Regions from separate parts of the Streptomyces sp. NPDC001137 genome, predicted to be linked through region 2. Evidence: predicted binding sites of a transcription regulator. Region 2 holds the regulator's gene; each other region holds the start of a gene.
What was found. Region 2 encodes HspR, which represses chaperone genes until heat shock. Its sites were predicted from a motif close to TTGAGNNNNNNNNNCTCAA; they were not measured.
Positions count from the first base shown of each region.

Region 1: the regulator HspR is predicted to act here: its motif matches at 8,128-8,146, upstream of dnaK (molecular chaperone DnaK).
Region 3: the regulator HspR is predicted to act here: its motif matches at 5,298-5,316, upstream of lon (endopeptidase La).

Region 1 covers NZ_JBEPBA010000021.1:159,664-169,444, reverse strand. The annotation lists gene ABT254_RS33800 (class I SAM-dependent methyltransferase) at 1-564, opposite strand, end outside; gene ABT254_RS33795 (4a-hydroxytetrahydrobiopterin dehydratase) at 570-875, opposite strand; gene ABT254_RS33790 (ADP-ribosylglycohydrolase family protein) at 1,005-2,084, opposite strand; gene ABT254_RS33785 (helix-turn-helix domain-containing protein) at 2,115-2,951, shown strand; gene ABT254_RS33780 (Sco1979 family transcriptional regulator) at 3,087-3,950, shown strand; gene ABT254_RS33775 (SAM-dependent methyltransferase) at 3,992-4,789, shown strand; gene narJ (nitrate reductase molybdenum cofactor assembly chaperone) at 4,999-5,493, shown strand; gene narI (respiratory nitrate reductase subunit gamma) at 5,490-6,212, shown strand; gene dnaK (molecular chaperone DnaK) at 6,216-8,081, opposite strand; gene ABT254_RS33755 (OsmC family protein) at 8,238-8,666, opposite strand; gene ABT254_RS33750 (vWA domain-containing protein) at 8,725-9,781, opposite strand, start outside.
Region 2 covers NZ_JBEPBA010000010.1:273,698-283,478, reverse strand. The annotation lists gene dnaK (molecular chaperone DnaK) at 1-936, shown strand, start outside; gene grpE (nucleotide exchange factor GrpE) at 933-1,589, shown strand; gene dnaJ (molecular chaperone DnaJ) at 1,647-2,813, shown strand; gene ABT254_RS22200 (heat shock protein transcriptional repressor HspR) at 2,819-3,265, shown strand; gene ABT254_RS22195 (PA14 domain-containing protein) at 3,341-4,999, opposite strand; gene ABT254_RS22190 (sugar ABC transporter substrate-binding protein) at 5,296-6,411, shown strand; gene ABT254_RS22185 (carbon-nitrogen hydrolase family protein) at 6,418-7,230, opposite strand; gene ABT254_RS22180 (aminotransferase-like domain-containing protein) at 7,245-8,444, opposite strand; gene ABT254_RS22175 (enolase C-terminal domain-like protein) at 8,441-9,643, opposite strand; gene ABT254_RS22170 (alpha/beta hydrolase) at 9,640-9,781, opposite strand, start outside.
Region 3 covers NZ_JBEPBA010000013.1:133,392-143,172, reverse strand. The annotation lists gene ABT254_RS25695 (ATP-binding protein) at 1-3,371, shown strand, start outside; gene ABT254_RS25690 (cupin domain-containing protein) at 3,456-3,830, shown strand; gene ABT254_RS25685 (hypothetical protein) at 3,827-4,243, shown strand; gene ABT254_RS25680 (rhomboid-like protein) at 4,391-5,170, shown strand; gene lon (endopeptidase La) at 5,339-7,753, shown strand; gene ABT254_RS25670 (lysozyme) at 7,921-8,745, opposite strand; gene ABT254_RS25665 (MarR family winged helix-turn-helix transcriptional regulator) at 8,981-9,472, shown strand; gene ABT254_RS25660 (sensor histidine kinase) at 9,614-9,781, opposite strand, start outside.

The DNA.
Region 1 (9,781 bases), on a different contig from region 2:
GCGGCCGGGGAAACGGGCCTGCCCCGCCGGGTGCAGACGGTGCGCGGCGGCGTATGTCTCCACGAGCCGGGCGGCGTCCGGGGCCGGGCGGCGCGGGCGCGGGGCGAGGACGGCGTCGATGTCGCTGCCGACGTCGTGGGCGGCGGCCTTGTCGACAGTGGTGACGTACACACCGCCGGGCTTCAGGACGCGGGCGCACTCGGCGACGACGGCGCGGACGTCCTCGGGTTCGTCGAGCAGATGCAGCAACCAGACGCTGGTGACGGCGTCGAACGTCCCGTCGCAAAACGGCAGCCTGCGACTGTCGGCCAGCAGGACGCAGCCGGGCAGTCGCCGGGCGGCCATCCGGGCCATGCCGTACGTCAGGTCGGCGCCCGTCACCCGGGTGGCGGGCCGTGCGGCCGCGAGGCGCCGGGTGACGATCCCGGTGCCGCAGCCCACGTCGAGAAGCCGCTCGGCGGCCGCCGGGAGCAGGCCGAGCACGGCGTCGGCGGCGGCCGCGGCCCTCGGCTCGCCGCCGCGGCTGGCGTCGTAGGCGTCGGCTTCCTTGTCGTAGTCGAGCACGCGGCTCAGTGGGCCCCGTGGGCCTGTGCGAGGTCCTCGACCCTCTGCGCGAGGCCGAAGTCGAGCTCGGTGACCTTGCCGCCCGCGCTGTGCGTGTTCACCGACAGGGAGACGGTGTTGTAGCCGAGGGTGAGGTCGGAGTGGTGGTCGAGCTCGTCCTGGACCTGGGCGATGTGGATGACCATCGCGGTGGCGGCGAAGTGCGAGCCGAGCCGGTAGGAGCGGGTGAGCCGGTCGTCCTCGACCGCCCAGCCCGGCAGCTCGGCCAGTCGGTCCTCGATCTCCTTCAGCGACAGGGGTTCGACGGGCATGGGCTCGCTCCTTCCTCGGCACCGGGTGCTTCTTCAGCGTGCCACAGCAACTGACTGCGGTCCTGGTCAGAAGGGTTCCCGGGGGCGGGCCGGGGAACCCTCCGGACGGTCGGGGAACGGCTGCCCCCCTCACCGCTCGTGCAGTCGCTCCGCCGCCAGGTCGTCCGCGATCGCGGCGATCGTGCGCCTGCCCTCGACCCGCTCGACCCACTCGTGCGGCAGCCCGACGTCTCCGTGCACGGCCCCGAGGAGGTTGCCGCAGATGGAGCCGGTGGAGTCGCTGTCGCCCGAGTGGTTGACGGACAGCAGCAGGGCCTCTTTGACGTCCGGCTCGACGAGCGCGCAGTAGACGCCCATCGCGAGGGCCTGCTCGGCGACCCAGCCCGCGCCGAGGGACTGGAGCTTCTCCGCGGTCGGCCGCCCCTGGGCGGCGAGGTCGAGGGCCCCCTCCAGCGCGGCCGTCGTCTCCTCGTGACCGGGGTGGCGGGCCAGCAGCCGCAGCGTGCGCAGCACCGCGCCCTCCAGGGAGTCCCCCTCCACGACGTATGCCACGATCGCGGCCAGCGCGCCCGCCGCGTAGTAGCCGGTGGGGTGGCCGTGGGTGATCTGGGCGCCTCGGGCGGCCATGGCGAAGGCCCCGTCGGCGGAGTTGATCAGGCCGAAGGGGGCCGAGCGCATGACGGTGCCGCAGCCCTTGGAGTCGGGGTTGACCTGGCCCGGCTTGCCGTCGAGCGCGAGCCACGGGTCGGGGGTGTACGCCTGCGCGATCCCGGAGAGGCAGGCGTTGCCCGGCGCGCGGCGGGAGTACAGCCAGGGCTCGTCGATCAGGCCGCCCGTGGGGGCGGCGCCCTGCTCGGGGCCCGGCTTCGACTGGGTCTCCAGCCAGCGCTCGTACGCCTGACGCAGCATGTGTGCCCAGGCGCCGCCGATGCCCCGCTCCCGCTCCCTGGCGTGCGCCTGGATCAGGGCCTCGGCCGTGAACAGGGTCATCTGCGTGTCGTCGCTGAGCAGGCCCAGCGCGCCGTACGCACCGGGCACGAACCCGGTCACCCCGCGTTCGCCGTGGAGGGCGCGGATACGGTCCAGGGAGTTGAACTCGATGGGATAGCCGAGGGCGTCACCGATCGCACCGCCCAGCAGACAGCCCCGCACTCTGGCGCGGTACACCGCGGCGGTCTCCAGGGTCGGCTTCAACGGCGGCCACGTCATAAGGTGCGCTCCTCGACTACGGTCGTGCGTATGACCATTGTCGCGACGGGAACCAGCACCTCAGCCACCGCCCCCACCGACAAGGGCGTCGGCCCCCTCCTGCGGTCCTGGAGGGAGCGCCGCCGGGTGAGCCAGCTGGAGCTGGCGCTGCGGGCCGACTCCTCGGCGCGGCACATCAGCTTCATCGAGACGGGCCGTTCACGGCCGAGCGAGGAGATGGTGCTGCGGCTCGCCGAGCACCTCGACGTCCCGGTGCGGGAGCGCAACTCCCTGCTGCTGGCGGCAGGTTACGCCCCGCACTACCCGGAGACCCCGCTCGACTCGCCCGGGCTGGACGCCCTGCGCCAGGGCATGGAACGCCTCATCCAGTGCTACGAGCCCTACCCGGCGTTCGTGGTCGACTCGGTGTACGACGTGGTCGCGGCCAACCGGGGCATGACGATGTTCCTGGACGGCGTCGCGCCTTCGCTGCTCGAACCCCCGCTGAACGCCATGCGGTTGACGCTGCACCCCGAGGGCCTCGCGCCGCGCATCCGCAACCTCCCCGAGTGGCGCGGACATCTGCTCGCGCAGATGGAAAGGGAGATCGCCCTGCACCGCTCCGCACCCCTGCGGGCGCTGTACGAGGAGGTGGCGGCCTACCCGGTGCCGCAGCAGGAGCACGGCCACGACCACGAACCGGAGGAGCCCGTCCCCTACTTCGCGCTTCCGATGCAGATCGAGCACGAGGGCCGGACGCTGTCCTTCGTCTCGTCCATCTCCACCTTCAACACCCCGATGGACGTGACGGTCGCGGAGCTGGCCATCGAGACGCTCCTTCCGGCCGACCCGGCGACGGTCAAGTACCTCCAGTCGCTGATGCCCTGACGGACGCGCCCCCGCAACCCCGTCCGACCACCGGACGGCCCAGGTGGCGAGCGCCTCACCGCGGAACCCGTGAGACTGGCGGCGGAACATGACACACTGCTGCGCGGTTACTTCGGCGCGTAGGGGAGGCGTGGCGTGAGTGAGCGGCGTCCCGCGCCCACCGTGGGCCAGGTGGTGCTCGGCAGGCGCCTTCAGGAACTGCGGGAGGCGGCCCGGCTGGGGCGTGAGGAGGCCGCACGCGTCCTGCGGGTGGCCCCCGCGACCGTACGGCGGATGGAGATGGCCGAGGTCGCGCTGAAGATCCCGTACGTCCAGGTGCTGCTGGAGACGTACGGCGTCCCGGACGACGAGGCGGCCGCGTTCGTCGCCCTGGCCGAGGAGGCCAACCGGCCGGGCTGGTGGCAGCGCTTCCACGACGTGCTGCCGGACTGGTTCAGCCTGTATGTGAGCCTCGAGGGCGCAGCCGGCATCATCCGCTCCTACGAGCCGCACTTCGTGCCCGGCCTGCTGCAGACCGAGGACTACGCACGTGCGGTGATGGAGGCGGGCACGGTCGGGCAGACCGGTCCGGAGACCATCGAGCGGCATGTGTCGCTGCGGATGGCCCGGCAGCGGCTGCTGGACCGTGCGGACCCGCCCCACCTGTGGGTGATCATGGACGAAACGGTTTTGCGGCGCCCGGTGAGCACCCGCGGCGAGGTGATGCGCCGGCAGATGGACAAGCTGCTGGAGTTCGCCGAGCGGGACCGGGTCACGTTGCAGATCGCCGAGTTCAAGGACGGCCCGCACCCGGGCACCTACGCACCCTTCACCCTGTTCCGCTTCGGCGAGCCCGAGCTGCCCGACATGGTCTTCACCGAGTACCTGACCGGCGCCCTGTACCTCGACTCGCGCAAGGAGGTCTCCGCTCATCTGGAGGTCCTCGACCACATGACGGCGCGGGCCGCGTCGGCCGAGCGCACGAAGAAGATCCTGCGGGAGCACCGCGAGGCCTTCTGAGCCACCCACCGCACCTGTCCGACCGGAGGAGAAGACCCCGCATGACCGGATCCGACGACGCACCGCAGATCGACACCAGCCGGCCGCACCCTGCCCGTGTGTACGACTGGTGGCTGGGCGGCAAGGACAACTACCCGGTGGACGAGGAACTCGCCCGGAAGATCCTCGCCGTGGACAACAGCGCGGTGCGCGGGGCGCGGGCCAACCGGAGGTTCATGCACCGGGCCGTCCGCGCGGTCGCCGAGGCCGGGATCCGCCAGTTCCTGGACATCGGCACGGGCATCCCCACCGAGCCCAATCTGCACCAGGTGGCGCAGGCCGTGGCGCCGGAGTCCCGGGTGGTGTACGCGGACAACGACCCGATCGTGCTGCGGCACGCGCAGGCGCTGCTGCGCGGCTGTGAGGAGGGCCGAACGGAGTATGTGCACGCGGACGTGCGGGACATCGACAGCTTGCTGCGGCAGGCCGCCGAGACCCTGGACTTCTCACGGCCGGTCGCGCTGTCGCTGGTGGCGCTGACCCACTATCTGGACGACGGCGTTCACGACCTCCTGGCGAAGTACGTCGCGGCGCTCGCCCCGGGCAGCCATCTGATCCTTTCGCAGGTCACCCCCGACCTCAATCCGGAGGCCATCGCGAAGGCGGCGGGCGCCTTCCGCGCGAGCGGCACCCCGTTCTTCCCCCGCTCGATCACGGACTTCCAGCGCTTCTTCGAGGGCCTGGAGCTGCTCGGCCCCGGCGTGATCCCGGTGACCGGGTGGCGGCCGGAGGCCGAGGACGTGGCGGCGCAGACGGAGGGCGTCGTCCCGGTGTACGCGGGGGTCGCCCGCAAGCCCTGACCTCATGGCCGAGCACCCGTACGGGCGCCATGAACAGGTGCGTTCCCCCGCCCGGCCCTAGCGTCGAAGCACGGGGCGAGCAAGGGAGCGACGCAGGTGGCCGACACGCGAATACCGCCCGCCGGGCCGGGAGCGGTGCTGCTGGGCGCAGGACGCTTCTTCCGGCCCGGAGCGAGCGCCATGGGCTCCTGCACCGCGAAGGAGACCTGATGCCCTCCGACGCCGTGCTGTACCAGGCGGCAGCGCTCTGCCTGACCTATCCCGACGACGACTTCCGCGCCCGGCTGCCCCTGCTGCGCGAGGCAGCCCCGCAGCTGCGGGAGTTCACCGACCACGCGGCCGTCACCCCGCCCGGCGAGCTGGCCGCCCACTACCTCCAGGTCTTCGACTTCAAGAACCGGCACAGCCTCTATCTGAGCCGTTGGCGGGACGAGGGCACCCGGCGGCGCGGCATGTCGCTGGTCCGCTTCAAGGACGTCTACCTCGCCGCCGGTCTGGAGTTCACCGGCGAGGAACTGCCCGACTTCCTGCCCGCCGTCCTGGAGTTCGCGGCCCGCACCGGGAACACGGCCCTCCTCACGGAACACCGCGAGGCCCTGTGGCAGCTCCGGGCCCGGCTCGCCGACTTCGGCACCCCGTACGCATCCGTCCTGGACGCCGTGTGCGCCACCCTGCCGGTCCCCCATACGGAGGTTCGCTCATGACCACGCTCCTGTGGGGCGTTCTGCCGTACGTCGCCTTCGCCCTGCTCGTCGCGGGCCTGATCTGGCGCTACCGCTACGACAGATACGGCTGGACCACGCGTCCGTCGCAGGTGTCCGAGTCGAAGCTGCTGAACATCGCTTCCCCGGCCTTCCACTACGGCATCCTCTTCGTGCTGGCGGGCCACCTGGTGGGCCTGTTCGTCCCACGGTCGTGGACCGGCCCGTTCGGTGCCGGCGAGCACACGTACCACCTGTTCTCGCTCTACGGCGGCACAGTGGCCGGTGCGCTCGCCGTCGCCGGGATCATGCTGCTCATCCACCGCCGCCGCACGCACGCGCCGGTGTTCCGGGCGACGACGGTGAACGACAAGCTCATGTACGTCGTCCTGATCGCCGCCATCTGGATGGGCATGGCCGCGAAGCTCAGCCATGTCTCCGGCGACGGCTACAACTACGGTGCGTCGATCGCCCCTTGGGCCCGCAGCCTGTTCACGCTCCAGCCGAGGACGGACCTGATGGAGGGGGTGCCGGTGCTGTACCGGGTCCACGCGACGATCGGCATGGCGCTGATCGCCCTGGTGCCGTACACCCGCCTGGTCCACATGTTCAGCGTGACGGTGCAGTACCTGTTCCGCCCCTCGGGGGTGAACCGTGGCCGCGACCCCGGGCAGCCGGGGCCGCGGCCGGAGCGGCGGGACCGGGAGCGGACGGGCGTGTGACGGTCAGGCCGCGCCGCCCTTGGTGTCACGGTCCTCGTCGACGATCTCGGCGTCGACCACGCCCTCCTCGTCCTGCGGTGAGGTGTCCTGCTCGGTGCCGCCGGCGGAGGCACCTTGGTCGGCCTGGGCGTACATGGCCTGGCCCATCTTCTGGCTGACGGTGGCGAGTTTCTCGACCCCCGTCCGCAACTCGTTGGTGTCCGCGTCGCGTTCCAGCAGGCCCTTGAGTTCCGTGGCGGCCGTCTCGACCTCGGACTTGGTGTCGGCGGGGATCCGCTCCTCGTTCTCCCGCATGAACTTCTCGGTCTGGTAGACGAGTTGTTCGGCCTGGTTGCGCGTCTCGGCGGCCTCGCGGCGCTTGCGGTCCTCCTCGGCGTACTGTTCGGCCTCCCGCATCATGCGGTCGATGTCGTCCTTGGGGAGCGCCGAGCCGCCGGTCACCGTCATCTTCTGTTCGCGGCCGGTGGCGAGGTCCTTGGCCGAGACATGCATGATGCCGTTGGCGTCGATGTCGAAGGCGACCTCGATCTGCGGGACCCCGCGGGGGGCCGGGGGCAGACCCGTGAGGTCGAAGACGCCGAGCTTCTTGTTGTACGCGGCGATCTCGCGCTCGCCCTGGTAGACCTGGATGCCGACCGAGGGCTGGTTGTCGGTGGCCGTGGTGAAGATCTCCGAACGCCGGGTCGGGATGGTCGTGTTGCGTTCGATCAGCTTCGTCATGATGCCGCCCTTGGTCTCGATGCCGAGGGACAGCGGGGTGACGTCGAGGAGCAGCACGTCCTTGACGTCGCCGCGGATGACGCCCGCCTGGAGGGCCGCGCCGACGGCCACGACCTCGTCGGGGTTGACGCCCTTGTGCGGGTCCTTGCCGGTGAGTTCCTTGACCAGGTCGGTGACCGCGGGCATCCGGGTCGAGCCGCCGACGAGGATGACGTGGTCGACCGCGGACAGCTTGATCCCGGCGTCCTTGACCGCCTGGTGGAAGGGGGTCTTGCAGCGGTCGAGGAGGTCGGCGGTGAGCTCCTGGAACTGGGCGCGGGTCATCTTCTCGTCGAGGTGCAGCGGTCCCTCGGCGGAGGCGGTGATGTAGGGGAGGTTGATCGTCGTCTCGGACGAGCTGGACAGCTCGATCTTGGCCTTCTCGGCGCCCTCGCGCAGCCGCTGCACGGCCATCTTGTCGCCCGCGAGGTCGATGCCGTACTGCCCCTTGAACTTCTTGACGAGATGGTCGACGATCCGCTGGTCCCAGTCGTCGCCGCCCAGGTGGGTGTCGCCGTTGGTCGCCTTGACCTCGATGACGCCGTCGCCGATCTCCAGGAGCGAGACGTCGAAGGTGCCGCCGCCGAGGTCGAAGACCAGCACGGTCTGCTCCTCGCCGCGGTCGAGGCCGTAGGCGAGGGCGGCGGCCGTCGGCTCGTTGATGATCCGCAGGACCTTCAGGCCCGCGATCTCCCCGGCCTCCTTGGTGGCCTGCCGCTGGGAGTCGTCGAAGTACGCCGGTACGGTGATCACCGCGTCCGTGACGTCCTCTCCGAGGTAGGACTCCGCGTCCCGCTTCAGCTTCTGGAGCACTCGCGCGGACAGCTCCTGCGCCCGGTAGCGGGTGCCGTCCACGGAGCCCTGCTCGGGGAAGCGCCAGCTCGCGTCGCCCATGTGCCGCTTCACGGAGCGGGCGGTCCGCTCCACGTTGGTCACGGCCTGCCGTTTCGCGACCTCCCCGACGAGCACCTCGCCGTTCTTGGCGAAGGCCACGACCGACGGTGTGGTCCTGGCCCCCTCCGCATTCGCGACGACGGTGGGTTCGCCGCCCTCCAGCACGGCCACCACCGAGTTCGTGGTCCCCAGATCGATCCCGACCGCACGTGCCATCTCCGTCCCCTTCCGCCAGGGCACTCCTCACACACCAGCACAAAACTTGAGTGCGCTGTTGTCAATGCCGCGTACTGCGGGTACCCGGAAACGACGGTGCCGCGCCCCCTGTGTCGGGGGCGCGGCACCGAAGGACGTCCAGGACGCGGGTGGATGTCAGGCCAGCTTGGCCGACAGGGTGATCGTCGTGCCGGTGAGGGCCTGGCTGACCGGGCAGTTCTTCTTGGCGTCCTCGGCTGCGGCGACGAAGGCGTCGTTGTCGATGCCGGGGACCGTGCCCTCGACGGTCAGGTGGATGCCCGTGATGCCCTCACCCGGCTGGAAATTCACGTCGGCCGAGGTGATCAGCTTGGTGGGCGGGGTGCCGGCGCCGGCCAGGGCGTGCGACAGCGCCATGGAGAAGCAGCTGGAGTGCGCGGCGGCGATCAGCTCCTCCGGGCTGGTCTTGCCGTTCGCGTCCTGGGAGCGCGAGGCCCAGGTGACCGGCTGCTCGGCGATGGCACCGGAGGAGTCGAAGGAGACGACACCGTTGCCCTCGAGCAGGTTGCCTTCCCAGACGGTGTGTGCGGAGCGCGTGGTTGCCACGATGAATCCCTTCGAATTCTGGCTGTTCCTGTACGACACCATCCGATCACATTCCGGCTCACTGCACCCGGAACACCGGCCCACGCGCGGTGAACGGCAGCCGCGCCCCCTGCGGGATCAGATACGCGTGCTCGCGCCGCACCCGCAGGACGTCGCACCAGCCGTCCGTGATGACGAGGACGGGCGCGCCCGGCGGGAAGTCGTCCCCGCGGTGCAGGAGGTCGATCCCGGGCTGCAGGACCGTACCGCCTCGGCCGTGGACCCGTACCCGGCCGGCGATCTCCGTGACCGGCACGAAGCCCGCGTCGTGCGGGGCCGTGTCGCAGAAGATCACGCGGGCGGCCGGGACGTCGCGGGCCTCGGCGTAGGAGGCGATGGCGCCGAGGGCCTTGCCGAGCAGGGTGCGGTCCATGGAGCCGGAGGTGTCGAGGACGACGCCGAAGGTGCAGCGGGCGATCTCCTCGGGCGGGAAGTAGCGGCCGGCGCGCGGGATGTCGGGCGTGGAGGACTGTCGGCGCGAAGGGCGCGCGTATGTCCGCACGGGCTGTGGACTCGGCACGAACTCGTCGAACCAGCGGGCCAGTCGGGCGTCCCAGGGCAGGGGCGGGTGGCTGAGGGTGCGGATCTCCTCGACCAGGCCGCCGGGGAGGAAGCCACGCCCCTGCTGCTGGTGCAGGTCCAGGCCCTGGCTCAGGCCCCGGCGGTAGAACTCGTCGAGGTCGACGTACGCGCCGGGCGGGCCCAGCGGGCCGCCGAGCATGTCGCCACTGCCCTTGCCGCGCAGGGTGGACAGGCGGCGCATGCGGCGCAGGTCGCCGGCGAGACGGTCGTAGACCTCCTCGCAGGACAGGCCGGTGAGGGCCGGGTCGTGCAGGAGGCCCTCCGGCATGGTGCCGACCTGCATCTCCTGCAGCCAGCCGTTGATCACATAGTCGCAGGCGATGTTGAAGAGGTAGTGGTCGCGGGTGCCGCAGCGGTCGCCGTGGCGCAGGGCGGCGTGCAGCATCTCGTGGGCGAGGATGAACCGCCATTCCTCGTCGTCGAAGCGGCGCAGCGGGTTGATGTAGATCTCGCCGGCCTCGGCGTTCACCGCGGCCACGGAGATGCCGTGCGCG
Region 2 (9,781 bases):
ATCGACCACGTCGTCCTCGTCGGCGGTTCCACCCGTATGCCCGCCGTCGCCGAGCTCGTCCGCGAGCTGACCGGCGGCAAGGACGCCAACAAGGGCGTCAACCCGGACGAGGTCGTCGCCATCGGCGCCGCCCTGCAGGCCGGTGTCCTCAAGGGTGAGGTCAAGGACGTCCTGCTCCTCGACGTGACCCCGCTGTCCCTCGGCATCGAGACCAAGGGCGGCATCATGACCAAGCTCATCGAGCGGAACACGACGATCCCGACCAAGCGGTCCGAGATCTTCACCACCGCCGAGGACAACCAGCCCTCCGTGCAGATCCAGGTCTACCAGGGCGAGCGCGAGATCGCGGCGTACAACAAGAAGCTCGGGATGTTCGAGCTGACCGGTCTGCCGCCGGCCCCGCGCGGTGTCCCGCAGATCGAGGTCGCCTTCGACATCGACGCCAACGGCATCATGCACGTGACCGCGAAGGACCTGGGCACGGGCAAGGAGCAGAAGATGACCGTCACCGGCGGCTCCTCGCTGCCGAAGGACGAGGTCGACCGGATGCGCCAGGAGGCCGAGAAGTACGCGGAGGAGGACCACGCCCGCCGCGAGGCCGCCGAGACCCGCAACCAGGGCGAGCAGCTCGTCTACCAGACGGAGAAGTTCCTCAAGGACAACGAGGACAAGGTCCCCGGCGAGATCAAGACCGAGGTCGAGGCCTCCGTCGAGGAGCTGAAGACCGCGCTCAAGGGCGAGGACACCGCCGAGATCCGCACCGCCACCGAGAAGGTCGCGGCCGTCTCGCAGAAGCTGGGCCAGGCCATGTACGCCGACGCCCAGGCCTCGCAGGCCGCCGCCGGCGGTGCCGCGGGCGCCGAGGCCCCGAAGGCCGACGACGACGTGGTGGACGCCGAGATCGTGGACGACGAGCGCAAGGACGGTGCCGCGTGACGGAGGAGACCCCGGGCTTCGACGAGAAGCCCGACGTCCCCTCCGGCGCCACCCCCGACGACGCCGAGCCGCAGGCCGCCTCCCCCTCCTCGGGGGAGGGGGCGGCCCCGGCCGGGGACGCAGCACAGATCGCCGGTCTGACGGCCCAGCTGGACCAGGTGCGCACGGCGCTCGGCGAGCGCACGGCGGACCTCCAGCGGCTCCAGGCCGAGTACCAGAACTACCGCCGCCGGGTGGAGCGGGACCGGATCACGGTCAAGGAGATCGCCATCGCGAACCTCCTGACCGAGCTCCTGCCCGTGCTCGACGACATCGGCCGCGCCCGGGACCACGGCGAACTCGTCGGCGGATTCAAGTCCGTCGCGGAGTCGCTGGAGACCGTCGCGGCGAAGATGGGACTGCAGCAGTTCGGCAAGGAGGGCGAGCCCTTCGACCCGACGATCCACGAGGCCCTGATGCACTCGTACGCGCCGGACGTCACGGAGACGACCTGCGTGGCGATTCTGCAGCCCGGGTATCGCTTCGGCGAGCGCACCATCCGCCCCGCGCGGGTGGCCGTCGCCGAGCCGCAGCCCGGCGCCCAGACCGTCAAGGCCGAAGACGCGACCGAGGCGGCCGACGACAAGGAGAGCGGTGGCCCGGACGAGGGCTGAGCTCGAACCGGTCGCAGCACCGACCGCTGAATCGATGAGAGAGGAGGGGCGTCGGGGATGAGCACCAAGGACTTCATCGAGAAGGACTACTACAAGGTCCTCGGCGTCCCCAAGGACGCCACCGAGGCCGAGATCAAGAAGGCCTACCGGAAGCTGGCCCGCGAGAACCACCCGGACGCCAACAAGGGCAACGCCAAGGCCGAGGAGCGCTTCAAGGAGATCTCCGAGGCGAACGACATACTCGGCGACCCCAAGAAGCGCAAGGAGTACGACGAGGCACGCGCCCTCTTCGGCAACGGTGGCTTCCGCCCCGGGCCGGGCGGCGCAGGCGGCTCCTTCAACTTCGACCTGGGCGACCTCTTCGGAGGCCAGGCGGGTTCCGGAGGCTTCGGCGGCGGAATCGGTGACGTCTTCGGGGGCCTGTTCAACCGGGGCAGCTCCGGTACGACCCGGGTGCAGCCCAGGCGCGGCCAGGACATCGACACCGAGGTCAGCCTCAGCTTCACCGAGGCGATCGAGGGGGCGACGGTCCCGCTGCGCATGTCCTCGCAGTCACCCTGCAAGGCCTGCTCGGGCACCGGCGACGCGAACGGCAACCCGCGGGTGTGCCCGACGTGCGTCGGCACCGGCCAGGTCGCGCGGGGTTCCGGCGGCGGCTTCTCGCTCACCGACCCCTGCCCGGACTGCAAGGGCCGCGGCCTGATCGCGGAGAACCCCTGCGAGGTCTGCAAGGGCTCGGGGCGTGCCAAGTCCTCGCGCACCATGCAGGTCCGCATCCCGGCCGGGGTGTCGGACGGCCAGCGCATCCGGCTGCGCGGCAAGGGCGCACCGGGCGAGCGGGGCGGCCCTGCGGGCGACCTCTATGTCACCGTGCATGTCGACGCGCACCCCGTGTTCGGCCGCAAGGGCGACAACCTCACCGTCACCGTCCCCGTGACGTTCGCGGAGGCGGCGCTCGGCGGCGAGGTCAGGGTGCCCACCCTGGGCGGCCCGCCCGTCACCCTGAAGCTGCCGCCCGGCACGCCCAACGGCCGCACCATGCGCGCCCGCGGCAAGGGCGCGGTCCGCAAGGACGGCACCCGCGGCGACCTCCTGGTCACCGTCGAGGTGAGTGTCCCGGCGGATGTGACGGGGAAGGCTCGTGACGCACTCGAGGCGTATCGCGAGGCGACCGCGGGCGAGGACCCGCGGGCGGAGCTGTTCAAGGCCGCGAAGGGAGCATGACCAAGATGGACGGCCGTCGACGCAACCCGTACGAGCTGACCGAGGAAACCCCGGTCTACGTCATCTCGGTGGCGGCCCAGCTCTCCGGCCTGCACCCGCAGACCCTGCGCCAGTACGACCGCCTCGGCCTGGTCTCGCCCGACCGCACCCCGGGCCGCGGCCGGCGCTACTCGGCCCGTGACATCGAACTGCTGCGCACCGTCCAGCAGTTGTCGCAGGACGAGGGCATCAACCTGGCGGGCATCAAGCGGATCATCGAACTGGAGAACCAGGTCGCCGCGCTCCAGCAGCGCGTCGCCGAACTCCAGGCCGCCGTCGAGGGCGCGGCGGCGGCCATGCAGCAGCGCGAGGCGGCGGTGCACGCGTCGTACCGCCGCGATCTGGTCCCGTACCAGGAGGTGCAGCAGACCAGCGCGCTGGTGGTGTGGCGGCCGAAGCGGCAGCAGGACTGAGGTACGTGTGCGGAAGGGGCCCGGAGGTTGAACCTCCGGGCCCCTTCCGTATGCCCGCCGGTGTGGGTGACCGGGTCAGCGGCCGACGAAGAACTCCAGCGACGAGCTCTGCGCGCTCTGCCGCCCGTAGGGGTCCACGGCGTACACGGTGGCCGTGCACGGCCCGTTGTAGGGCGGTGTCCAGGAGAGGGAGCCGGTCGCGGACAGCAGGGTGCCGCTGTCGCCGCAGGCGCCGCTGATCTCCCAGGAGTAGCCCTTCAGCACCCGCCCCTCGTCACCCGCGCCGGGTGCGGCCTTGATCTGGACGGCCTGCCGGGCGGGGATGCCCGCCGTGACCAGCGTCAGCTGCGGTGCGGCCGGGCCGAACGGGGTGGCCCGGGCGAGCCGGTCGACGGTGATCTCCGCGGAGGGCGCCGACTCGGCCCCCGTGCCGGCATCCACGGCGACGACGTAGTAGGACGCCTTGCCCGCCGGGGCGAGACGGTCCTCCCACCAGCCGCCGTGCAGGTTGCCGATGGCCGTCCAGCCGCCGTCGGTGCGGCGGTAGACCCGGTACTGGGGGGCGTCCTCGGGGAGCACCCAGTGGATCTCGGTCCTGTCGTCCTGGAGGACGCTGGTGAGCCCGGTCGGGGCGGGCGTGCCGCTGGGTTCGGGGCGCGTGGCCGTCACCGTTGCGGAGACCGGGGAGACGTTCCCGGCTCCGTCGACCGCATGCACCGTGTACGTGTAGGGCGTGCCCGTCCCGGCGGTGACGTCCGTGAAGGAGGTCCCGAACACGGTCTCGGGCCCGTCCGGGTCCTGCTGCCCCTCCGGCGCGCCCCACACCTCGTAGTGGTGCACGTCCGCCGCCGAAGAGGGTTCCCACGCCACCGTGTTGCCCGCCGTGGTGCCCTCGGCCGTGAGGCCGGTGACCCGCGCGGGCGCCGTCCGGTCGGCGGTCGTCACGCCCTGGTCGGCCGAACCCGCCGAGGTGTTGCCCGCCTTGTCGTAGGCACGCACCTCGTAGTAGTACGTGTCGCCGGTCACCGGCAGGCTCGTGTCGGTGTACGACGTCGAGGTCGTCGTCGCGAGCGGCGTGGCGCCGAACGACGTGCCCTTGAGCCGCCGGTAGACGCGGTAGCCGGCGAGGTCCATCTCCTTGTTCCCCGGCCAGCTGAACTTCGCCTTGCCGGCAGTGGAGTCGTAGGCGACCGAAGTTCCCGTCGGGGCAAGGGGGCTGACCTTGTCGACGTCGGCGGAGGTGCGCGGCTTGTAGGCGAAGGAGACGTTCGCCGTGCCCGTCCAGTTGACGTAGTCGACGCGGAGGGTGTGGCGGCCGGAGGGGATCGTGATGTTGACGGTCTTCTTCACCGTCGTGGACACGTTCTTCCAGAGGTCGACCTTGCGTACACCGTCCAGGTGGACGCGGACGCCGTCCTGGGTGGCGACCGGCAGGGCGAAGGGGCCGCCCGAGCCGAAGTCCCTCGTCACCGTCCAGCGGACGCCGAAGTTGTCCCTCGGCAGGCCGGAGGCCGGGGCGCCGGTGCCCCAGTTCTGGTCGATCGCCGCGTCGCAGTCCGTCTTCTTCGGGGTGCCGGAGAACGACGTGTTCGCGAAGAACTGGCGCGTGTAGACGGGCGAGGCGCAGGTGGTCGCGGCGGTGGCCGGAGCGGCCGTCGCGGAGAGCAGACCGGCCGCGGTGGCGAGCACGACGGCGGTCGTGGCCGCGGCGGTCGTGGGTCTGGCTGGGTTCATTCGGTCCTCTGGTCGGGATGGGAACGGCTGATGCAAGCTGCCGTGATCACGACTCGTGAGCAATCGCGTTGGTTGTACGGATCTTTGCCTGCCGATTGCCTGCCGTTGCATGGAGGGTCCGTAAAGAACCTTTGGAGGCGTTTCCGCCATGTCTTTACATGGTCGGCGGAGTGTTGCGTTGCGCACTCGTTAAGTAGTTGCGCTTGACGCCCGGGGGCCGCTCCGCGTTGGCTTTTCAGTCACCTGGGTCGCATTTTTGCGCCCGCGTCCGCAAGACACCAGAAGTGAGCTCCTGCATGCGTTCCACGCGTCGTACCGCCATCGTCGTGGCAGCGTCCACGATGACTCTGTCGCTCTCCGCCTGCGGCGTGCTGAACGTGTCGGGGGACAGCAGCTCGGCGAGCCCCACGAAGGGCAACGACGTCACCGTCGGGCTGCTGCTGCCGGAGACGGCCAACACGCGGTACGAGGACTTCGACTACCCCATCATCAAGAAGCAGGTCGCCTCGCTCACCAAGCAGCAGGGCAAGGTCGACTACCAGAACGCCGGCCAGAACGCGGCCAAGCAGGCGGCCCAGATGCAGAAGATGATCGACGACAAGGTCGACATCATCCTGCTGGACGCCGTGGACTCGCACGCCATCGCCGGTGAGGTGAAGAAGGCGAAGGACGCCGGTATCCCGGTCATCGCCTACGACCGGCTGGCCGAGGGCCCGATCGACGCGTACATCTCCTTCGACAACGAGCTTGTCGGCGAGGTCCAGGGCCGCACCCTGCTGGAGGCGCTGGGCAGCGGGGTCGACACCTCCGACAAGATCGTCATGATGAACGGCTCGCCCACCGACCCGAACGCCAAGCAGTTCAAGGCGGGCGCCCTGTCCGAGCTCAACGGCAAGGTGACGATCGCCAAGTCGTACGACACCACGGACTGGGACCCGAAGAACGCCCAGGCCAACATGAAGGCGGCCATCGAGGCGATCGGCAAGGGCAACATCGCCGGCGTCTACTCCGCCAACGACGGCATGGCCGGCGGCATCGTCAAGGCCCTGGAGGACGCCGGTGTCACCAAGATGCCGCCGCTCACCGGGCAGGACGCGGAACTCGCGGCCGTGCAGCGGATCGTGTCGGGCGAGCAGTACATGAGCGTGTACAAGTCGTACCCGCAGGAGGCCGCGGCGGCCGCGCAGATGGCGGTGGCCAAGGTGCAGGGCAAGGAGATCGAGTTCGACGCCCTCACCCAGGACACCGTCGACAGCCCCACGGACAAGGGCATCCCCGCGCAGCTCGTCACCGTGACCGCGCTGACGAGGAAGAACATCAAGTCGACGGTCGTCGCGGACGGCATCTACAAGGTCTCCCAGATCTGCACGTCGAAGTTCGCCTCGGAGTGCGCGGCCATCGGCCTCAAGTAGCGGCTCTCAGGCCACCGGCAGCGGCCGTCCGCCGGTCAGTACCGGCACCGCCCGCCTCGCCCGGTCCACCTCCCGCAGGTCGAGGTCCACACAGGTGAAGTCCGGTGCCGGGCCCAGCCGGGCGCGGATCTCGCCGAGCGGTGAGACGACCAGGCTGCCGCCGACGCCCGTGGGCGCCGCACCGGACGCGGCGCCACCGGCCTCGCTCCCGCCCGGAGCGGCCTGGCCGCAGGCGACCACGAAGCTGGTGGAGTCCAGCGCCCGGGCGCGGGCCAGCAGCGTCCACTGGTCCGGCTTTCCCGGCCCCGCGCCCCAGGAGGCGGCCACCACCGTCAGCAGGGCGCCGCGCGAGGCGAGTTCGGTGAACAGGCCGGGGAAGCGGATGTCGTAGCAGGTGGCCACGCCCATCCGGACGCCGTCGACGTCCACGGTCAGCGGCTCGGTGCCGGGGGCCACCGTGTCGGACTCGCGGTGCCCGAACGCGTCGTAGAGGTGGATCTTGTCGTAGTGCCCGAGGAGCCCGTTGGGGCCGGCCACGAGCAGCGTGTTGTGGACACGGCCGTCGGCGGCCGGGGTGAACATCCCGGCCACGACGGTGAGTCCGGCGCCGGCGGCGAGCTCCCGCACCCGGGTCGCCCACGGACCGTCCAGCGGCTCGGCGACCGGCCGCAGGGGTACTCCGAAGCGGCACATCGTCGCCTCCGGCAGCACCAGCAGCCGGGCCCGCGCGGCCGCGGCCCGGGCGACCTCCCGCTCCACGAGCAGGAGGTTCGCGCCGGGGTCCGCGGTGCTTGCGAGCTGGCCGAGCGCGACGCGCAGCGATACGGGCGCGGTCACAGGGACTTGAGGACGGTCGTCAGGCGGTCCAGGCCCGCCACCAGGTGCTCGTGCCGGGCGGCCGAGTAGGCGATCCGCACATGGTCGGCGTAACGCCCCTGCTGGAGCGGGTCGTAGAAGGTGCCGACGGAGTAGACGACCCCGGCCTCCCGGGCGCGTTCGGCGAGCAGCTCGGCGGCCGGGCGGCCGCCGTTCACCTTCGCCCAGACGAAGAAGCCGCCCGCGGGGTCGTCGAACTCCAGCCGGTCGCCTGCCTCGCGCAGGCTGCGGACGGTGAGTTCGGCGCGCTCCCGGTAGATGTCCCTGCCGCGGGCGAGCAGCCGGTCGAACCAGCCCTCGCGGGCCAGCAGGGTGCGGGCGATGGCCTGGGAGAGGGTCGAGCTCTGGAAGTCGTAGCGGCGCCGCAGGTTGATGACGTGCGGGGCCAGCCACTCGGGTGCGATCAGCCAGCCCAGCCGCAGACCGGGGCCGAGCGTCTTGGCGAAGGTCTGCACGACGACCACGCGGTCGCTGTCGAGCGGGAAGTCCGGCTCGCTGCGGCCGTCGGGGGCGAAGGGCCGGTACGGGTTGTCGGAGAGGACGAAGAAGCCGTACCGCTCGGCGAGTTCGACCAGCTGACGTCGCTTCTCGTACGGCAGCAGGCCGCCGGCCGGGTTGTGGAAGTCCGGAACCGTGTAGAGGGCCTTGGGGCGCAGCCCGCCGCGCAGCCGCTCGGCGAGGACGTCGACGTCGAGGCCGTGCGGGCCCACCGGGACGGGGTGGATGTCGGCGCCGGTGTTCTCGACGATGCGGATCGTGTCGGGGAACACCGGGTCGTCCACGACGATCACGTCGCCCGGTTCGGCGACCGCGTGGAGCGCGAGTGCCGTGCCGTGCAGCCCGCCGTTGGTGATCAGCACCCGCGAGGGGTCCACGCCCTCGCGGGCGGCGATGAGCGAACGCAGCGCCGGATCACCGGCGTTCGGACCGTACGCGAGTGCCGGCCCGCCGGTGTCGGGCCCGGCCAGCAGGTCGTTCGTCACCTCCCTGATCGCGTCCAGCGGCAGCGCCTCGACGGCGGGCGCACCACTGACGAGGTTCACGAAGTCCGGGCCCGGCTTGCGGGCCGGGACGGCGTAGGGGGAGGAGAGGGAGAGGGCCGAGATCCGGGAGGAGATCAGGGTGCCGGGGGCGGGGGTGGTGAGTGCGGGGGTCATGCGGGGGTCCTTGTCGTCAGTCGGGGCACTTCGGTGACCGGGCGGGCGTGGTCCCGGAGGAGCCGGGGTGAGGGGACCAGGCCGAAGCCCGGGCCCGGCAAGGGGGCGGCGTGGTGATGGGTGCGGTCGATCGTGTACGGCGGGGTCGTCAGGTCCGGTGGGAACCACTCGTCCTGGCGGCCGGACTCGACGGCGACGAGGCCCTCGACGTGGGCCGCCAGCAGCCGTCCCGCCGCCCACAGGGGGCCCACCTCGGCGACCTGCACCCCGAGTTGGGCGCGCAGGCCGAGGGTGCGGGCGTGGCGCAGCATGCGCAGGCTCGCCAGCGGGCCGCCGCACTTGGAGACCCGGACGTTGACGTACGTCGCCGCCGCGTGCCGGATCGCCTCGTCGAGGTCGGCGGGGACGGCCGCCGACTCGTCCAGCATCACGGGACAGCCGGCCTCCCGCTGGATGCGGTGCAGGGTGGCCCAGTCGCGGGATCGGGTGGGTTCCTCCAGCCAGTCGACCGTGTCCGCGAGGAGGGCGGCCGCCTCCAGGGCCTGCGCGGGCGGCCAGACGCCGTTGGCGTCCACGGAGACCGTGGTGCGGGCGGGGTCGGTCAACTCCCTTGCCGACAGGGCGAGTTCGCGGGTCGCCTTGGGGTCGGGCAGGCCCTTGACCTTGACATGGGTCAGGCGGGAGCGCGCCTCGGCGGGCAGGGCACCGAGCAACTCCGCGGGCGTACGGCTCGCGTCGACGACCAGGGCGGAGACCGGAACCCGGGGCTGAGCGCGCAGCACCTCCCCGCCCACCAACGCGAGGGCGTCCGTCGCGTCCCGGCCGTGGGCGCGGCACCAGGCGTCCAGCAGGGCCGTCTCCAGGGCGGCCGCGGCAGCCGGGGCCGGGTGTCCGGGGGTGCCGAGGGCGGCGGGCAGGTCGAGGGCGGCGAGCTCCCGCACACCGGACTCGAACGGGCCGGAGAAGACCCCTTCCAACTCCGGGAGCCGGGCGTGCAGGAGAGCCCGCACCACCGATTCCAGGCTCTCCCCGGTGACGTACGTCCGCGGCGCCCCCTCGCCCCAGCCGGTCGCCCCCGCCAGGGTGCAGCGGACCAGGATTGAACGGGAGGTACGGCGCGAGTGCGCCGCGTGGGCGAAGGGGCGGGCCATGGGGACCTCGGCGGTGAACACCTCGACGGGCAACGGCAGAGTGCTCATCGCGTGCTCCCGATGGCCGTCGAAGCCAGCCAGTCCCAGTAGCGGTGCCGGGCCGCCGAGAACTCGACGTAGTGACCCGAGTCCGTGAAGTCGACGGCGGCCGCGCGCCGCGTCAGGCCGGTCAGGACCTGCCACGAG
Region 3 (9,781 bases), on a different contig from region 2:
CGGAGGAGGTCACGGCGCACGCCGGTGCCTTTCGCGTCCTGTGGACCTGGTGTCCGCCGGAGACCGCCGGGCGGGCCTTTCGGCCATGGTCGCGGCTGCTGCGGGAGCTGGTCGCGGAGGATGTGGCCTGTGGGCGGCTGGTGGCCGCGTCGCCGCCGCTGCGGGCGCTGGTCTCGGCCGCGGCGGGCGGCGCCCTGCGCGGTGCCGACCCGGAGACCGCACGGCTGCGGCTGGCGGGCGATGTCTCCGAACTCCTGGCCACCGCCGCGCGCCGCCGCCCGCTGCTCCTGATCCTGGACGACGTGCACGCCGCCGACGCCTCCTCGCTGCGGCTGCTGCTGGAGACCGCGGACGCGGCCCGCAGCTGCCCGGTCCTGCTGCTGGCGACGGCTCGGGACGAGGACGCGGCCTGGGGGGACGACGGATGGGCCCGGGCTCAACTGCTGCGGCGGGGGCGGGCGTTGGGGCTCGGCCCGTTGCAGGAGCGGGACGTGGCGGTGTTGGTCGAGGCGGTGACGGGGGCCGCACCGGAGGCGGATGCGCTGCGTGCGCTGGTACGGCGGACGGGCGGGGACGCGTTCTTCGTCACCGAGCTGCTGCGGGCCGGGAGTTGGGGCGCCGCGCCGCCCGGGGACGGGGGCGGCCCCGGTGTCCCCTCGGTCGCCGTCCGGGCCGCCGTACGGGACCGGATGGACGACCTGACCCCGCGCGCCGCGCGCGTGCTGGAGGTGGCGGCCGTCCTCGGCACCCGGTTCCGGCTCGATGTGCTCGCCGAGGCCGCGGAGGTGCCGCTGGGCGAACTGCGCACGCTGCTGGGGGAGGCCGCCGGGGCCGGGCTGCTGGGCGAGGCCGGGGCCGACCGGGGCGCCTTCCGGCACGACCTGCTCCGGGACGCGGTCCACGACACCCTCGCCCCGGCCGAACGCGCCGACCTCCACCGGACGGCCGCCGAGGTCCTCGCCGGCTACGCCCGCCGCGGCCGCGACACCGGCCCGGCGGAAGTGGCCCACCACCTGCTCCTCTCCGGCCCCGAACAGGCGGTGGAAGCCGCGAGATACGCCCACGAGGCAGCGACCCGCGCGGAGGCCCTGTTCGCGTTCGAGGATGCGGCCCGGTGGTACGAGCGGGCGGTGGAGCTGTGGGACGGGGGTGCTGTCGGGGCCGGTGGCGGTGGCACGGGGGCCGTGGCTCTAGGTGGTGGCAGCGCGACGGCGAGGCCTTCGGGCGTTCGTGTCGAAGGGGTCGGGGCGGATGGCCGTGGGGGCGGTCGCGGGTCTGGCGGGGGTGCTGTCGGGACCGGTGGTGGTGGCAGGGGGGCCATGGCTCTAGGTGGCGGCAGCGCGACGGCGAGGCCTACGGGCGTTCGTGTCGAGGGGGTCGGGGCGGATGGCGGTGGGAGCGGTCATGGGGCCGGGCGTGGTGCTGACGAGGAGCACGGCTCCGGGCGTGGTGCCGACGAGGAGCGCGGTTCCGGGCAGGGGTATCGCGTCGAACTCGTGGAGGCTCTTCTCGGGCTTGGCTCCGCGCTGCTCGGGGCCGGGGAGCGGGAGGCCGCGCGGGCCGCGCTGCTCAGGGCCGCCGGGTTGGCGCGGGAGGCCGGGCGGGCCGATCTGCTGGCCAGGGCCGCGCTGGGGCTCGGGACCGGGCCCGTCGGGTTCGAGGTCGACCTCGAGGACCGTGAGCAGCTCGACCTGCTGACCGAGGCCCGCGCCGCGCTCGCCGCCGAGCCCGCGCTCCCCCACTCTCGGCTCCGCTCGAGCGGGGGGACCCCCATGGCCCTGCGCGCCGCCGTCACCGCACGGCTCTCGCTCGCCGCCGGGCTGGTGGAACCGGAGAAGCACCGCATAGCCCTCGCCGAGGAGGCCGTCCACACCGCACGGGAGGCCGGTGATCCGGCGGCCCTCGGCCCGGCCCTGGCCGCGCTGTGCGACGCCCGGCCCGGCCCCGACCACTGCCGCGACCGGCTCGACTGGTCCACGCGGATCGTGACCACCGCCCGCGACCTGCGCGACCCCGTGCTCGAACTCCTCGGCCGGAGGCTGCGGTTGGTCGCGCTGATGGAGACCGGCGACTTCGCCGGGGCCGACGCGGAGGCGGGGGCGTACGAGACCGCCGTACGACCGCTGCGGCGGCCCCTGTACGCCTGGTACGTGCCCCTGTGGCACGGGACGCGGGCCCTGATGGAGGGCCGGTACGAGGACTGCGCCGCCGCGCTCGACGAGGTCGAGGACCTGGGCCGCAGGGCCGGCAGCGCCAACGCCGCCATGCTCGCCGTCACCCAGCGCTGGTGCCTGTACGCAGAGACCGGCGACGCGGCCGGCCTGGAGCGGGTGCGGGCGGAGGCGACCATGCTGGAACGCTCCCCGATGCTCTGGCCCCGCGTCAGCCTCGCACTCGTGGCGGCGCAGTTCGGACGGTTCGACGAAGCCGCGCGCCGCCTTTCGGCCGTCGCACCCCGGCTCGGCGGTGCGCCCCGGGACAGCGAGTGGCTGCCGATGCTGGCGCAGGCGGCGGAGACGGTCGCCGCAGTGGGCTCCCACCCCTGCGCGCCCGCCCTCTACGACCTCCTCGCCCCGTACGCCGGCCTGTTCGCGGTGGAAGGCATCGGTGCGGCGGTACGCGGCCCGGTCGACCGCCATCTGGCGCTGCTGGCAGCGGCCATGGGCGATGCGGACCGCGCCCGCGAGCACCGCGAGAGGGCACTGCGGGCGGCCACGGCGGCGGGCGCGGTCGCACTGACGGAACGCATAGCGGGTGAGACGAACGGCAGGCGGCGGGACAGCGGGGCGCAGGCCGACACCCCGTCCGACACGCCCGGCTCCGCCCTCTTCCGGCGCGAGGGCCCCCTCTGGCACCTCCGCTACGCCGGTCACGCCGTACGTCTCCCCGACAGCAAGGGGCTGAACGACATCGCCGTCCTGCTCGCGCGCCCCGGCACGCCCGTGCCCGCGGTCGAGCTGGCGGCACCGGCCGGCAGGGGGGAGCACGTCGAGGGCCTGCATCCGCAGGGCGACACCGGCGAGGTCGTCGACGCCACCGCACGGGCCGCATACCGGCGCAGGCTGCGGGAGCTGGAGGAGGAGGCCCGGGACGCCGACGAGGCCGGCGACGCCGGGCGTTCGGAGCGGATCGCCGTCGAGCGGGACGCCCTGGTCGGGCAGCTCGCGGCCGCGTACGGCATCGGGGGCCGGGTCCGCCGTACCGGATCGGACGCCGAGCGCGCCCGCACCACCGTCACCGCCCGCATCCGGGCCGCCGTACGGCGGATCGCCGCCGCCCACCCCGAACTCGGCCGGCACCTCGAAACCGCCCTGCACACCGGCACCCTCTGCGTCTACCAGCCGGAACACACGCCCGAGTGGCGGCTGTGAGGCCCCGCCCCACACCGTGCCGTCCGATCTCACGCCCCCTGGGTGAAGCACCCGAACCGGCACACTCAGGGAAGGCAGGACACCATGCCACGCACCGCCAAGGCCGAGGCCGAACTCAAGGTCGACGAGCCCGTCATCGAGGGGCGCTACGCCCAGCTCGGCCCGTACACCGTCGCGTACGAGTCGATGAAGCAGGACATGGACCCCGCCCCGCTCTTCCGGGGCCTGCCCGAGGACCGCTGCCAGTGCCCGCACTGGGGCCAGGTCGTCTCCGGCAAGGTCGTGTTCCGGTACGCCGACCACGACGAGGTCTTCCACGCCGGCGACGCCTACTACGGCGCCCCCGGCCATCTTCCCCTGATCTTCGCCGGCACCGAGATCGTCGAGTTCAGCCCCACCGCGGAACTGAACCGCACGATGGAGGTCGTCGGCCGCAACCTCGCGGGAGCGCAGTCATGACCACCGGCACCGGCACCCGCGTGAAGGAACTCGCCGATCTCTTCGTCCGGTTCCTGGAGACCAACACGGCCCCGGACGGGCTGTTCACGGACGACGTCTTCCTCGACTTCACCGTTCCCCAGTGGCGCCTGCAGGCCGCCGGCCGCGAGGAAGTCGTCGCCGCCCGCCGCCGCAGTCACCCCTTCCTCGGCACCGTGCCGCGCCACCGCGTCGACGCCACGCCGACCGGACTCGTCCTCGAGTTCGAGGAGCAGTGGGAGGACGGGCACGGCGGCACCTGGTACTGCAGGGAGCTGATGCGCGCCGACGTCCGCGACGGCGCCATCAGCGAGGCGTCCGTCTACTGCACCGGCGACTGGGACCCGGCGACACAGGCCGCGCACGCGAGGGAGGTCCACCTGCTGAGGCCGTGAACAAGCCCGGAACGGGAAGCGGGGGTTGCCCTCTGACGCAGGAAAAGCATGAGAGGTTGCTGTGAATCGCCTCTCGCGTGGCGTCGGTCACAGACAGGGACCCCTGTGGTTGCGAAGGGTGGGGCGCAACGGAAGGAGCGCCGCACCGTGGAACCCATCGCGACGGCCGAGAACGAACCATCGGTCGCGCCCCTTCCCGACGTGTCCGAACTCCTCGACGGTATGCCGCGTCAGCGCGGCGCGGCCACCGCCGCCGGACCGACCGTGCAGGTGCCCCTCCCCGCGGCCCGCACCCTGCGCCCCTGGCGCCTCCTGCCGACCCCCACCGGCACGCCGTTCACCTTCGCCTACGCGGCGGTCCTGGCGCTCACCACACTGATCACCACGTACGCCGCCCCGTCCCTCGTCGACACCCTGCTCCAGGCCTCCAGCACGGACGTCGCACATCTCGTGCAGACGCCCGTGCTGGTGCTGCTCGCCAGCGCGCTGTGGATCGCGGGCGGGCTCGCGTCGCCGTACGTGATCTGCTTCCTGCTCGTCCTGACGGCGCTGGAGCGGCGGATAGGCGGGGCGCGCACCGCCGTCGTCTTCCTGCTCGGCCATGTCCTGGCCACCCTCGCGACCGAGGTCCCCATCGGCCTTGCCGTCCTCGTCGGCCACCTCCCCGACAGCTCACTGCACCGCTTCGACTACGGCATCAGCTTCGGCGTCGCCGCCAGCGTCGGAGCCCTGGCCGGGCTGCTCACACCCTGGCTGCGCTGGCCGGTGCTGGTCCTGTTCGGCGGCATGCTGGTCGAGGACCTGATCGAGTTCACGGACCCCATGACCAACTGGGGCCACCTCATCTCACTGGCCATAGGCATCGCGACCTGGCCGATGATTCGCCGCTGGTACCGAGCGGTCACCCCCAGCCCGTCCGGCGTTTGAGGACAAGGCCCCGTCAGGGCCGAAAGGCGGGGGTCTGGGGGCTGCAAACCCCCAGCGAACGCCCACTGCACCGCCGTGATCGCTGACAGCGAACGGGGTCCCGGGAACATTGGCGGAGCGCCATGCATTGAGTCGGCATAACTCAACTTGACTGCCGGAGGGTAGATCATGGCATCGACGTCCACACCGCTCACCCTGCCCGTGCTGCCGCTCGACGACGAGGTCGTGCTGCCCGGCATGGTGGTTCCGCTGGACCTGAACGACGCCGACGTACGCGCCGCGGTGGAGGCCGCCCAGGCCGCCGCCCGCTCCGAACCGGGAAAGCCCAAGGTCCTGCTGGTGCCACGCATCGACGGCACATACCCCGGCACCGGTGTGCTCGGCACCGTCGAGCAGGTCGGCCGGCTCGCCGACGGTGACCCGGGCGCCCTCATCCGCGGCCGCGGCCGTGTGAAGATCGGCGCCGGCACCACCGGCCCGGGTGCGGCGCTGTGGGTCGAGGGGACGAGGATCGACGAGAGCGTGCCCGAGCCGCTGCCCGGTCACGTCACCGAACTGGTCAAGGAGTACAAGGCCCTTGCCACCGCCTGGCTCCGCAAGCGTGGTGCCTGGCAGGTCGTCGACCGTGTCCAGGCCATCGACGACGTCTCCGCGCTCGCCGACAACTCCGGTTACTCGCCCTTCCTGACCACCGATCAGAAGATCGAGCTCCTGGAGACCACCGACCCCGTCGCCCGCCTCAAGCTGGCCACCCAGCACCTGCGCGACCACCTCGCCGAGCAGGACGTCGCCGAGACCATCGCCAAGGACGTCCAGGAGGGCGTCGACAAGCAGCAGCGGGAGTTCCTGCTCCGCCGCCAGCTGGAAGCCGTACGCAAGGAACTGCGCGAGCTCAACGGCGAGCAGGACGGCGAGGAGTCCGACGACTACCGCGCCCGGGTGGAGGCAGCCGACCTGCCGGAGAAGGTCCGCGAGGCGGCGCTCAAGGAGGTCGACAAGCTGGAGCGGTCCAGCGACCAGTCCCCGGAGGGCTCCTGGATCCGCACCTGGCTGGACACCGTCCTCGAACTCCCGTGGAACGAGCGGACCGAGGACGCGTACGACATCCAGGGCGCCAAGGCGATCCTCGACGCCGAGCACGCGGGCCTGGAGGACGTGAAGGAGCGCATCACCGAGTACCTGGCGGTGCGCAAGCGCCGCAGCGAGCGGGGCCTCGGCGTCGTGGGCGGCCGCCGCGGCGGCGCCGTACTGGCCCTCGTCGGCCCGCCCGGCGTCGGCAAGACCTCGCTCGGCGAGTCCGTCGCGCACGCCATGGGCCGCAAGTTCGTCCGCGTCGCCCTCGGCGGCGTCCGTGACGAGGCGGAGATCCGCGGCCACCGCCGTACATACGTCGGTGCCCTGCCCGGCCGTGTCGTCCGCGCCATCAAGGAGGCCGGTTCGATGAACCCGGTCGTCCTGCTCGACGAGATCGACAAGGTGGGCTCGGACTTCCGCGGCGACCCCGCGGCCGCCCTCCTGGAGGTCCTGGACCCGGCGCAGAACCACACCTTCCGCGACCACTACCTGGAGGTCGAACTCGACCTGAGCGACGTCGTCTTCCTCGCCACGGCGAACGTCCTGGAGGCCATCCCGGAGGCCCTGCTCGACCGTATGGAGCTGGTCCGCCTCGACGGCTACACCGAGGACGAGAAGATCGTCATCGCCCGCGACCACCTGCTGCCGCGTCAGCTGGAGCGCGCGGGGCTGCGGTCGGACGAGGTCACCATCGACGAGGGCGCGCTGCGCAAGCTGGCCGGCGAGTACACCCGCGAGGCGGGCGTCCGCACCCTGGAGCGCTCGATCGCCCGGCTGCTCCGCAAGGTCGCGGCGCAGCACGAACTGGGCGACCGGGAGCTGCCGTTCACCATCATGGACGGCGATCTGCGCGGCCTGATCGGGCGGCCGCACCACGTGCCCGAGTCCGCCCAGGACCCCGCGGAGCGCCGTACGGCGGTCCCGGGCGTGGCGACCGGTCTCGCGGTCACGGGAGCGGGCGGCGACGTCCTCTACGTGGAGGCGTCCCTGGCCGACCCGGAGACGGGTGCGGCGGGGCTGACCCTCACCGGTCAGCTGGGTGACGTGATGAAGGAGTCGGCGCAGATCGCGCTGAGCTTCCTGCGCAGCCACGGCGCCGAACTGGAGCTGCCGGTCGCGGACCTGAAGGACCGTGGAGTGCACATCCACTTCCCGGCGGGCGCGGTCCCGAAGGACGGCCCGAGCGCCGGCGTCACCATGACGACGGCCCTGGCATCCCTCCTCTCCGGCCGCCTGGTCCGCACGGACGTGGCGATGACCGGTGAGGTCTCGCTGACCGGCCGTGTCCTGCCCATCGGCGGCGTGAAGCAGAAGCTGCTCGCCGCGCACCGGGCCGGGGTCACCACCGTGATCATCCCCAAGCGCAACGAAGCCGACCTGGACGACGTCCCGGCGGAGGTGCTGGACAAGCTCGACGTCCACGCCGTCACCGATGTCCGCCAGGTCCTGGAGCTGGCCCTCGCGCCCGCCACGAGCGACGCGAAGCCGGAGGTTCCGGTGGCGGCGTGACGGACGCCATCGGATAAGGGAAGGCCCGGGTCCCGTGAGGGAGGCTCGGGCCTTCGCCGTACGCACCGACGGATCAGCCGTTGGCCAGCGCCTGCACCCGATCCAGTGCCCCGTTGCTGCATGTCCCGGGGGCTGACCCCGGACCCCCAGCCGGGGTGGTGGGTGTCTTAACCGTTGGCCAGCGCCTGCACCCGATCCAGCGCCCCGTTGAATTTGTCGTGATCTCCGACGGTTGGGCCGGACGAGGTGTACTGCCACATCGTGTAGTAGCTCCAGCCCGCCGGCAGTGTCCCCACGTCCGACGCGTACCGGGCGATCCACAGGGGGTTGGCCGAGGCGAATCCCGCGTAGTTGCCCGTGCAGTCGCTCCACCAGCTCGTCGCCGTGTAGATCACCGCGTCCCGGCCCGTGCGTGCCTTGTACGTCTTCAGGAAGTCGGCGATCCAGCCGACCATCGCGCTCGCCGACTTGCCGTAGCACTCCGCGCCGTACGGGTTCCACTCGATGTCGAGGGTGCCGGGGAGGGTCTTGCCGTCCTTGGACCAGCCGCCGCCGTGGTCGACGAAGTAGTTCGCCTGGGTCGCGCCGCTGGTGGTGTCGGGGGTGGCGAAGTGGTACACGCCGCGGATCATGCCGACGTTGTACGAGCCGTTGTACTGCTGGGCGAAGTAGGGGTTCGTGTAGTACGTCCCTTCGGTCGCCTTCGTATAGGCCCACTTGACCCCGCTGCCCCACAGCGTCGACCAGGCGACGTTGCCCTGGTGGGCGGAGACGTCGACGCCCTCCGTCTGGGTGACGGCGGTGGGAGCGGGAGCGCCGTTCTGCCCGTCGTGGGCGAGGACGCCCATGCCCATGCGGGCGGAGCCGCGCGGCGGTTTCGCCGCGTCAGCCGCGTCGGCCGGAGCGGTGAGGGCGAGGGGGAGTGCGGCGAGCAGAAGCCCGGCGAGGAAGAGGCGCCGGGGGCGGACCGATCCGGGTCTGTGCACGGGCATGGCGGGCCTCCGAGGGCTCGGTGATGCTCGGTGGGGGAAGCGCTGCACTGCCGGGATGCTGCCGGTGGGAGCAGTCGGCAGTCTCCTGGTAGGAAGCTACGCACGTAGATGAACGAGTGGGAAGGGGGGCCGGAGGCCGCCGTTGGTCTAGCCCTGCGAAATACTTGGGGAGCTGCGGCAACGACGGGGTCTGGCGGAAACTTTCAGTATCGGGAAAACCGAGGCAGGGGCTGACGTGCACGAAGGCGGAAACGGGGACGAGGGCCGGCTCCCGGACCGGACGGCACCGAGCGGCGCGGACCAGGAGTACCTGTCCCTGGAGCGCGAGCTGACGGTTCTGCTGCGGCGCGCCCGGGCCAACCAGGGCGAGATGGCCCGCGAGGTCCACCCCGACCTGGAGTCCGCCGCGTACGGCCTGCTGGTACGCCTCGACGAGCACGACCGCCTGCGCGCCACCGAGCTCGCCGCCTACATCGGCGTGGGCAAGGCCACCATGTCCCGGCAGCTGCGCGCCCTGGAGGACCTGGGCCTGGTCGCCCGCGAACCCGACCCGGCGGACGGGCGGGCCTGGCTCGTCCACCTCACCGAGGAGGGACACCGCCGGGTGAGCAGGGTCCGCGACGCCCGGCGGGCACGCTACGTCAGCCAACTGGCCCACTGGGACCGGCGCGAGGTGGCCGAACTGGCGCGGCTGCTGGGGGAGTTGAACCGGGGCATGGAGAAGTAGACGGACGCCGGTCATCCGGCCGCCCTTCATGTGTCGGCGCAGCCGCCCTCGTCGGGGTGGTTTGTGGAAGGTGAGCGGCCGGGTCTGGCCGGTGGCGATGGGGTCCGGACCCGTGTCCGGGTCGGGTTGCCCGGCCGCCTTTCAGGCGTCGGCGGCGCCGCCCCCGCTGAGGCGCAGGGTCGCCTCCGCACCCCCGTCGGGATGGTTGCGGAAGGTGAGACAGGCGCCGAGCAGGCGGGCCTGGCCGGAGGCGATGGTCAGGCCCAGGCCTGTTCCCGCCGACCCGGAGCCGGTGCGGAAGCGCTGCGG